DNA from 3 places in the Pseudonocardia kongjuensis genome. Region 1 is predicted to be linked to each of the others. Evidence: riboswitches for the same ligand, from Rfam matches in the RefSeq annotation. Region 1 holds a riboswitch; each other region holds the start of a gene.
The links. A riboswitch is a leader RNA that binds a small molecule or an ion and turns the genes downstream of it on or off. The one in region 1 is predicted to bind cobalamin.
Positions count from the first base shown of each region.

Region 2: another riboswitch for cobalamin. It lies ahead of cobN (cobaltochelatase subunit CobN); the one in region 1 lies ahead of ABD160_RS10550 (ribonucleoside-diphosphate reductase subunit alpha).
Region 3: another riboswitch for cobalamin. It lies ahead of ABD160_RS04850 (hypothetical protein); the one in region 1 lies ahead of ABD160_RS10550 (ribonucleoside-diphosphate reductase subunit alpha).

Region 1 covers NZ_BAAAJK010000007.1:51,616-54,883, reverse strand. The annotation lists gene ABD160_RS10550 (ribonucleoside-diphosphate reductase subunit alpha) at 1-2,026, opposite strand, end outside; cobalamin riboswitch at 2,142-2,345, opposite strand; gene ABD160_RS10545 (class I SAM-dependent methyltransferase) at 2,567-3,268, opposite strand, start outside.
Region 2 covers NZ_BAAAJK010000027.1:18,204-21,471, reverse strand. The annotation lists gene speB (agmatinase) at 1-76, opposite strand, end outside; gene ABD160_RS21395 (PucR family transcriptional regulator ligand-binding domain-containing protein) at 170-1,756, shown strand; cobalamin riboswitch at 1,817-1,962, shown strand; gene cobN (cobaltochelatase subunit CobN) at 2,037-3,268, shown strand, end outside.
Region 3 covers NZ_BAAAJK010000004.1:144,474-147,741, reverse strand. The annotation lists gene ABD160_RS04855 (DNA polymerase IV) at 1-945, shown strand, start outside; gene ABD160_RS04850 (hypothetical protein) at 1,038-1,421, opposite strand; cobalamin riboswitch at 1,460-1,627, opposite strand; gene ABD160_RS04845 (GDSL-type esterase/lipase family protein) at 1,628-2,341, opposite strand; gene ABD160_RS04840 (MFS transporter) at 2,341-3,268, opposite strand, start outside.

The DNA.
Region 1 (3,268 bases):
CCTCGGCGCTGCGGTCGGCGAACTCGACGGCGGCGTCGCTGCCCGGCGCGATCCGCTGCTGGAACAGCGCGTCGGCGAAGCCCATCATCCCCAGGCCGACCGGGCGGTGCCGCAGGTTGGACCGGCGGGCCTCCGGGATCGTGTAGAAGTTGATGTCCACGACGTTGTCCAGCATCCGGACGGCCGTGGTCACCGTGCGCCGCAGCTTGTCGGCGTCGAGCCCGTCCGGTCCGGTGTGCGCGGCCAGGTTCACCGAGCCGAGGTTGCAGACCGCGACCTCGCCGTCCGGCCCGGCCTGGGTGTTCAGGGTGATCTCGGTGCACAGGTTCGACGAGTGCACCACCCCGGCGTGCTGCTGCGGGCTGCGCAGGTTGCACGGGTCCTTGAAGGTGATCCAGGGGTGCCCGGTCTCGAACAGCATGGTCAGCATCCGGCGCCACAGGTCGACCGCGCGCACCGTCCGGTGCACCCGGATCTCGCCGCGGCCGGCGGCGGCCTCGTACTCGCGGTAGCGGCGGGCGAATGCGGTGCCGTAGAGGTCGTGCAGGTCGGGGACCTCGTCCGGGGAGAACAGCGTCCAGTCCGCGTCGGCCTGGACCCGGCGCAGGAACTCGTCGGGAACCCAGTTCGCGGTGTTCATGTCGTGCGTGCGGCGCCGGTCGTCGCCGGTGTTCTTGCGCAGGTCGAGGAACTCCTCGATGTCGACGTGCCAGGTCTCCAGGTAGGCGCACGCGGCGCCCTTGCGCTTGCCGCCCTGGTTGACCGCGACCGCGGTGTCCCCGGCGATCTTGAGGAACGGGACGACGCCCTGCGAGACGCCGTTGGTGCCGCGGATGTGCGCGCCGAGGCCGCGGACCGGGGTCCAGTCGTTGCCCAGGCCGCCGGAGTACTTCGCGAGCAGCGCGTTGTTGCGGTAGCCGCCGAAGATGGAGTCCAGGTCGTCGTCGACGGTGGTGAGGAAGCACGACGACAGCTGGGCCCGGGTGGTGCCGGAGTTGAACAGCGTCGGGGTGGACGCCATGAAGTCGAAGCTCGACAGCAGCTCGTAGAACTCGATCGCGCGCGCCTCGCGATCGACCTCGCGGATCGCCAGGCCCATCGCGACCCGCAGGAAGAACGCCTGCGGCAGCTCGAAGCGGGTGCCGCGCTCGTGCAGGAGGTAGCGGTCGTAGAGGGTCTGCAGGCCGAGGAAGCCGATCTGCAGGTCGCGCTCGGGGCGGACCGCGGCGGTGACCCGGTCCAGGTCGAACGTGGCGAGCTCCGGATCGACCAGCCCGATGTCGATCGCGCGGCGCAGGTAGTCCCTGGTGTAGGAGGCGTACCGCTGCGTCATCGTGGCCTGGTCGGGCGTCTCCCGGGTGCCGGACAGGTGCGACACGGCCTCGGTGCGCAGCCGGTCCAGCAGCAGCCGGGACGCGACCAGCGAGTAGTCCGGTTCCCGCTCGACCAGCGTGCGGGCCGCCATGACGAGTGCCTGGGACAGCTCGTCGGCGGTGATGCCGTCGTAGACGGTGCGGTCCAGCTCGGCGAGCACCGGCTCCGGCGAGACGTCGTCGATGCCCGAGCACGCCTCGGCGAGCACGGTGTCGACCCGGTCGCGGTCCAGCGGGACCCGGCTGCCGTCCGGCTGGGTGACGTGCACGGTCGGTGTGCCCGGGGCGGCGGGTGCGGCGTCGCGGGCCTGTGCGTGCTGCTCCCGGTAGAGCACGTAGGAGCGGGCGACCTTGTGGTGCCCGCCGCGCATCAGGGCCAGCTCGACCTGGTCCTGGATCTGCTCGACGTGCACGCCGGGGGCGGGATGCCGGGCGAGTGCCGCGACGACCTGGTCGGTCAGCTCGCCGACGAGATGGTGCAGCCGCGACGACGCCGCCGCCGGGCCACCCTCGACGGCCAGGAACGCCTTGGTCATCGCGACCGAGATCTTGCCGGCGTCGAAGGTGGTCTCGGAGCCGTCACGGCGGATCACCCGCAGGCCGGGCGGGGCCGTGCCGTGCGCGGATGCAGGGGGAGCGGTGCTTGCGGTCACGGGTCTCTCTCCTCGCGAGTCGCCGTCGGTCCGTGACCCGCGCGAGGAGGCGACGGCGGTCCGGGACCGCCGCACCCTGGCGCCCTCCCGCGAGGCCCCGGAGCTGCGCACGCCGGCGGCGCGCGCACCGGTGGCAGGTCTTCGGACTCACGGGCGTCGTGCACGCTCCTACTGGCCGTCGCTTCCCGGGATCGCTCCCAGTGCTCGTTGACGGCGGTCGTTCCCGTTCACCGCTGCGGGGCAGTCCCGGATTCGCACCGGGTTCCCTGTTGCCTCACCGGCCCGGGCGGGCCGGTGAACCACCAGCGCCGCGGACACTACATCTTGGGGCGGTCGCCGTTCGAGACCCCAAGGAGTCGGTGTGGTGCGACGAATCGTCACCGCCGGTGAACGGTGCAGGTCGGCCCCGGCGGGTCGGTCCGGTGGACGACGACGGGTCACCCGGGCGGGTGATGCGCGACGCGCCGGTGGCCGTCGCCGCGGTCGCCGTGGCCGTCGCCGCGATGTGGCCGGGCGGGCCGGCCGGGCCGGGCGGCGCCGTCAGCGGGTCGGCGCGGTCGCGTCGACGACGAGGAACTCCGCGTCGAGCCGGACCGGCCGGTCCGCCGGTCCGGCGAGCGCCTCGACGTCGTCGAACATCGCGCTCGCGCGCCCGCCCAGCCCGGCCGCCGCGGCGGCGTGCGCGGGGGAGTGCCGGCGCAGGAAGGTGGTCATCGCCGCCGGCGAGTCGAAGTGCCACGGCAGCCGGTGTGCGGAGATCCGGATCCCGGCGAATCCGGCCAGCCGCCGGCGCGCCGTGTCCGGGACTCCCCAGTCGAGCGGGTCGGCGACCCCCGGCGGGGTGCCGGTGTGCGCCCGCATCGCCGTGGTCATCCGCCCCATGAACCCGTCCGGCGTCCACGCCGTGAAGGCCAGCCGGCCTCCCGGCGCGAGCACCCGGCGCAGCTCGGCCAGTGCGGTCTCCGGCCGCGGGGCGAAGATCAGTCCGAAGCTCGACACGACGACGTCGGCGCTGCCGTCCGGCAACGGCAGGTCCTCCGCGTCGGCCTCCAGCCAGACGATCCCGGTCCCCGCGGTCCGCTCCCGGCCGAGCTCGACCATCCGGGGTGCGAGATCGGTCGCGAGCACCGCGGCGCCCCGCTCCCGGAGCATGAGCGCGGCGGTGCCGGTGCCCGCGGCGACATCGAGCACCTGCTCGGTGTCGCCGGGTGCGACGGTGTCGACCAGGGCACGGGATGCGGG
Region 2 (3,268 bases), on a different contig from region 1:
GCCGGGGCAGCCGGGCGAACGTGGGCGGGCCCGCGAAGCGGGGGACGGTGCCGGCGTCGACCGGTCCGATCGGCATGGGTTCCTCCTCTGGGCGCGACCCGGGTCCCGCCCACCGTGCTCGTTCCCCCGACGACGACAGAAGTGACAGAACGTCGAATCCTCGGAGATCATGTTCGCCATGGTGTCGATCCCGCCCGGTGGGGTGCCGCTGCGTGAGCTGCTCGGCGACCCGGAGCTGCGGCTGGGCCGGGAGTCGATCGACGACGGCGATCTCGATCGGATCGTGGTCGCCGCCGCGGTGTCCGAGCTGGCCGAGCCGGGCGGCTGGCTGCAGGGCGGCGAGCTGCTGCTGACCGTCGGGTTCCTGCTGTCCGCCGACGTCGACGGCCTCACCCGCTACGCCCGGCACCTGCGCGCGCACGGCGTGGTCGCGCTCGGCGTCGGCCTGGGCTCCGACCTGCCGCACCGCAGCACCCCGCCGGCGCTGGTCACCGCGGCCCGCCGGGCCGGGCTGCCGCTGCTCTCGGTGCCCGACGGGGTGCCGTTCATCGCCGTCACCAAGGCGGTGTTCGCGCACCGGGACGCGGCCGAGCGGGCCCGGCTGCAGTGGGCGCTGCGCACCCAGCGCGCGCTGACCGCCGCGGCGGTCTCGCCGGGCGGCATCGAGGCGGTGCTGGCCGCGCACGCCGGCGCGACCGGGCGCACCGGCGTGGTGGTGGACCTGCTCGGCCGGGTGCTGGCCGCGGCACCCGTCGAGGGGGCCGTGGAACTGGCCGCCGGGCTCGCGACGACGATCGGGGAGGTGCGCGGGCAGGGCCTGCTGGGCGCCGCCGTCGAGGTCGCCGACGGCCGCCGCCGGGAGGTCCATCCGCTGGGTTCGCGGCGGATCCGGGCGTTGCTGCTGATCGACGGGCCGGCCGCCGGGCCGCACTCCAACCAGGTCACCGGCGACCTGGTGTCGCTGCTGTCGCTGGAGCTGGAACGCCGGCTCGGCCTGGACGCCGCCGCCCGCCGCGGCCGGGCCCGGCTGCTGGCCGCGCTGGACCGCGGCGTCGTCGACGACGACGGCGCCGGCCGCAGGCTCGCCGCCGCCGGCCTGCCGGAGACCCGGCTGCGCGCCGCCGTGGTCGCGGCGCCGCGCCCCGAGGAGCTGGCCGCCGATCTGGCCGCGGTGCTGCCCGACGCGCTGGTCCGCACGACCGCGCCGGAGCCGGGGGAGGCCGACGGCACCGTCGAGCTGGCGGTCGCCGAGTCGGTCGACCTGGTGGCGGTGCTGGCCGCGCTCGCCGCCCGCCGGCCGGCCGGGATCGGCATCGCCGTCCGGCCGGGGGCGCTCGCGGTGTCGCTGCGGCAGGCCCGCTCCGCGCTCCCGGTGGCCCGGCTGACCGGGCGGCCCGCGCACGCCGACGACGTGGCGTCCAGCCGGATGCTGCTCGCCCTGCTCGACCACGACCGGTTGCGGGCCTTCGCCGACGCCGTGCTCGGCCCGCTGGACGCCGACCCGCGGGGCCCGGAGCTGCTGCGGGCGATCGCCGCGCACCTGGAACACAACGGGCACTGGGCGGCCGCCGCGTCCGCGCTCGGCGTGCACCGGCACACCGTCCGGAACCGGATCGCGGCCGCCGAGCAGGTCACCGGGCGGCGGCTGGACACCGCGCAGGACCGGCACGAGCTGTGGCTGGCGCTGCGCGCCCGCGACCTCGGCCGGGCCGTCGGCGGGCCGGGCCGGGGGGACCGGACCGAGGGTGCCGGGTGACCGGCGGCACCGGGTGCCGAGCGCCACGGCGGTGCACGGTTCCTTGACGGGGGACCGGCCCGTTGCGGAAGGTGATCGGACAACCGAAGACGGCGGGTGGGATCAGGAAGCCGGTGCGAGTCCGGCGCGGTCCCGCCACTGTGATCCCGGCGGACCCTCGTGGACCGCCGGGGCAGCCAGACACTGGCCCCATCCGCCGCGCCACCTCCGTCCGGGACGAGGATCCCGAGGAAGGTACGCCGATGACGCGCGCCCGCACGCCCCGCACCGGGACCGCCCGGTGATCCTGCTCCTGTCCACCTCGGACACCGACCTGCTCTCCGCCCGTGCCGGCGGGGCGGACTACCGCCTCGCGAACCCGAACCGGGTGCTGCTCGACGAGCTGGCCGCGATGGCCGACGCGGCCGACATCGTCGTCGTCCGGGTGCTCGGCGGCTACCGCTACTTCGAGGAGGGCCTGGACCTGCTGCGGGCCCGGTCCACGCCGCTGGTCTGCCTGGGCGGTGAGATGGCGCCGGACGCGGAGATGATGGAGCTCTCCACCGTGCCCGCCGGCGTCGCCGCGGAGGCGCACACCTACCTGGCCCAGGGCGGCACCGAGAACCTGCGGCAGCTGCACGCGTTCCTGTCCGACACGGTGCTGCTGACCGGTGAGGGCTTCGCGCCGCCGGTGGAGCTGCCCGAGTGGGGCGTGCTGGACCGCCCCGGCACCGACACCGGCGCCGGGACCGGACCCACCGTGGCGGTGCTCTTCTACCGGGCGCAGTTCCTGGCCGGGAACACCGCGTACGTCGAGGCGCTCTGCGACGCGATCACCGCGAAGGGCGCGACACCGCTGCCGATCTGGTGCGCCTCGCTGCGCCAGGCCCCGGCCGGGCTGCTGGACACGCTGCGCGGCGCCGACGCGATGGTCGTCACGGTGCTCGCCGCGGGCGGCACCAAGCCGGCGTCCGCGCAGGCCGGCGGCGAGGACGAGGAGTGGGACGTCACCGAGCTCGCCGCGCTCGACGTGCCGATCCTGCAGGGCCTGTGCCTGACCTCGTCCCGGGAGACCTGGGAGTCCAACGACGACGGCCTGTCCCCGCTCGACGTCGCCACCCAGGTCGCCGTCCCCGAGTTCGACGGCCGGCTGATCACCGTCCCGTTCTCGTTCAAGGAGACCGACGACGACGGCCTGTCCGTCTACGTCCCGGACCACGAGCGGGCCGCCCGGGTCGCCGGGATCGCGGTGAACCACGCCAACCTCGGCCGGATCCCGAACGCCGAGAAGAAGATCGTGCTGATGCTGTCGGCGTACCCGACCAAGCACGCCCGGATCGGGAACGCGGTCGGTCTGGACACCCCGGCCTCGACGGTCGCGCTGCTGCGCACGATGGCCGCCGCCGGGTACGAGACGGGCGGGTTCCCGGGCGTCGAGGCAGGCGACGGCGACGCGCTGATGCACGCGCTGATCGAGGCCGGCGGGCAGGACCCGGACTGGCTCACCGAGGAGAAGCTCGCCGGGAACCCGAT
Region 3 (3,268 bases), on a different contig from region 1:
GGCCGGGAGGTCACCGGGGTGCTGGGCACGGCGATGGGCACCGAGCTGCACCGCCTGGCCCGCGGGATCGACGACCGGCCGGTCGCCCCGCGCGGCGCGGCCAAGCAGATCAGCGCCGAGACCACCTTCGACACCGACCTGACCGCGATGTCCGCGGTGCACGCCGCCGTCGAGTCGATCTGCGTGGCGGTGCACCGCAGGCTGGTCGCCGACGGCCGGGCCGCGCGCACCGTCACCGTCAAGGCGCGCACCGGCGACTTCGTCACCCACACCCGGTCGGAGACGACGCCGTTCCCCAGCCGGGACCTCGCCACGCTGGTCGCGGTGGCCCGCCGGCTCGCCGACACCGCCGTCGGCGAGGGCGGGGTGCGGCTGCTCGGGGTGTCGGTGTCGGGCTTCGGCGAGGAGCCGCCGCTGGCCCTGTTCGACGCGGTGCCCTCGGCACAGGGGTGGCGCGCGGCCCCGGTGGACCCGGACGGCGCGGGAACGGGCACGGCGGCCCCGGGCGGCGAGGCCCCCGGCACAGCGGCCCCGGGCGGCGCCGGACCGGGCACCACAGCCCCGGGCGGCGCGGGACGACCCGGCACCACAGCCCCGGACGGCGCCGGACCCGGCACCGCGGCCCCGGGCGGCGCTGCGGCCGGGCGGATGGGCACGCCGGTGGCGGTCGAGGAACCGGCGGGGTACCCGGCGGTGCCCGGGGAGGAGCCGGCCGGCCGGGCGGCTCCCGGGGAGCCGCCCGGCGACGACCGGCCGTGGCGGGCCGGTGACGACGTCGGCCATCCCGAGCACGGCCACGGCTGGGTGCAGGGCGCCGGGCACGGCCGGGTCACCGTCCGGTTCGAGACCGCGCTGACCGGGCCGGGCCGCACCCGCACGCTGGACGCCGCCGATCCGCAGCTGACCCGCGCCGATCCGCTCCTGAGCTGGCGGCCGGCCGGCTGAACCGGCCGGACCGGGCCCCACCGATCCGACCCAGCCGATAAGCGGGCTCCGCCCATCAACGCTCAGCCGACCAGCGCTCAGCTGACCAGGGCTCAGCCGATCAGCGGGCTCCGGTGCGGCGGGGCGACCCGGGTGCCCGCGGCGACCCGGATCCCGAGTCCGGGTGCGGTGCGGGCGAGGCCGTCGAGCACCGCGCCCAGCGCGACGTCGGCGGCGGGCTCGCCCGCCACCAGCAGCACCCCGTTGCCGGCCGGGTGGTCCGCGGCCCAGGCGGTGATCCGGCCGACCGCGTCGCGCGGGGAGATCCGTTCGACCCGCCACGCCTCGGCGTAGAACAGGGCCACCGACTCCGGCCCGCGGGGGAACGTGAAGACGGTGTCGGCGTCCGCGAGCAGGCCCTCCAGCCCGTGCCCGGCCGACTCACCGGCCGGCTCGGTGCCGAGAACGACCAGGGTGGGGAGCGGGTCGACGCTCATCGCAATGTCCTCCTCGAGGGTCCGCGCCCTCAACAGTGGGAACTCCTGCGACGACGGCCAGTCTCCTGGCTCCCGGATCGACGCGCTCCCCCGCCTTCCCACCCTCGCCGGGCAGTGGCTGCGGGGTGGGGAGCGCTCCCCGGTGACAGTGGCGGGACCGCGCCGGACTCGCACCGGCTTCCTGCACCGTCGTCCGGGTCAGCCCATCACGAGCCGGTCGGGGGGTCAACAACGGGTGACGGTGACGCCTGTCCGGCGGCGAGGTCCCGCACCACCGGGGCCAGCGCCCCGGCCAGCCGCCGGTGCGAGTCCGCGTCGAGATGGCAGCCGTCGATCCCGGTCCGGGTGATCGGGGCCGCATCGAGGAACGCGTGACCACCGGCGGCCGCCAGCGCGCGCAGCGGCCCGGCGAGCCGTCGTGACGCGGCGGCCGAGGCCGCGTCGTAGACCCCCGGGGCGGGCATCGACGCGACGAACCGCTCGGCGGTCCCGTCCATCGGCGGCGGCGCGACGACCACGAACCGCGGCACCGGCAGCCCGAGCGCCGCCGCGGACCCGGCCGGATGGTCCAGGTAGCGGCCGAGCGCGCGGGCGACGTCGTCCGGGGTGCGGGCGTAGCGGGTCCGCAGGTCGTTCGTGCCGAGCATCAGGACGATCACGTCCAGCGGCAGGTGGCTGTCCACGCAGGCGGTGAAGTAGCCGAGCCCGGCGCGGCCGGGCCGGCCGAGGATCGTGTCCTCGAGATCGGTGGTGCGCCCGGGGAGCCCCTCCTCGACGACGTCGTGACCGGCGCCGAGCAGCTGCTGCAGCACCCCCGGCCAGCGGACGCCGGCGGCGTACCTGGCCCGCTCCCCCGGCACGATCCCGTAGGTGTTGGAGTCGCCGAAGCACAGCACCCGGGAGGTGCCGGGCGCGGTCATCACGGCCGGGGCTCCGGCGCCGGCCTGCGCCCGGGCGGGATCACCAGCAGGCAGACCAGCGCGGTCACCAGGGACAGCCCGGACGCGACCGTGAACGCCGCGGCGTAGCCCTGCACGGTGGCCTCCGCCCCGCCACCGGCGGCGACGGCGACCGTCGCGGCGACGGTGGACAGCGCCGCCGTGCCGAGCGAACCGCCGAGCTGCTGCATGACGTTGGTGGTGGCCGAGGCGACCCCGACCTGGTCGGCGGGCAGGTCGCGGGTGGCGCTGCTCATCGAGGTGCTGGAGGTCATGCCCTGGCCGACGCCGAACACGATCAGCGCGGGCAGCAGCCCGGTGGCGTAGCCGGTCCCGGTGTCGATCAGGGCGAGCACGGCCAGCGCGGCACCGGACACGGCGAGCCCGAGCGAGGTCACCCCGCGCGCCCCGAGCCGCTCGATGAGCAGCACACCGGCCAGGTTGGAGCCGGTCACGATGCCGAGGATCATCGGGACGATCGCCGCGCCGGCCCACAGCGGGGAGAGACCGAGCTGGTCCTGCAGGAAGAACGTCATGAAGAAGACGACGGCGAAGTTGGCGACCGAGGCGACGAACCGGCTCAGGTAGGCGCCGGCCCGCCTGCGGTCGCGCAGCACGGTCAGCGGGAGCAGCGGGTGCCGGGCCAGGTGCTGGCGCAGCACGAACCCGCCGAGCAGCAGCACGCCCGCGACCAGCGGCACGATCACCGTCGGCGCGGCCCAGCCCGCCGTCCCGGCCCGGGCGAGCCCGAGCACGATCCCGGACAGCGCGCCGACCACCAGCAGCGCGCCGGGGACGTCGATCGGGGTCCGGGAGCCGCCGCCGGTGCGCCGGGGCAGCAGCCACAGCGCGGCGGCCAGCACCACGCTCCCGACGACGACGTTGACGTACAGCGTCCAGCGCCAGCTG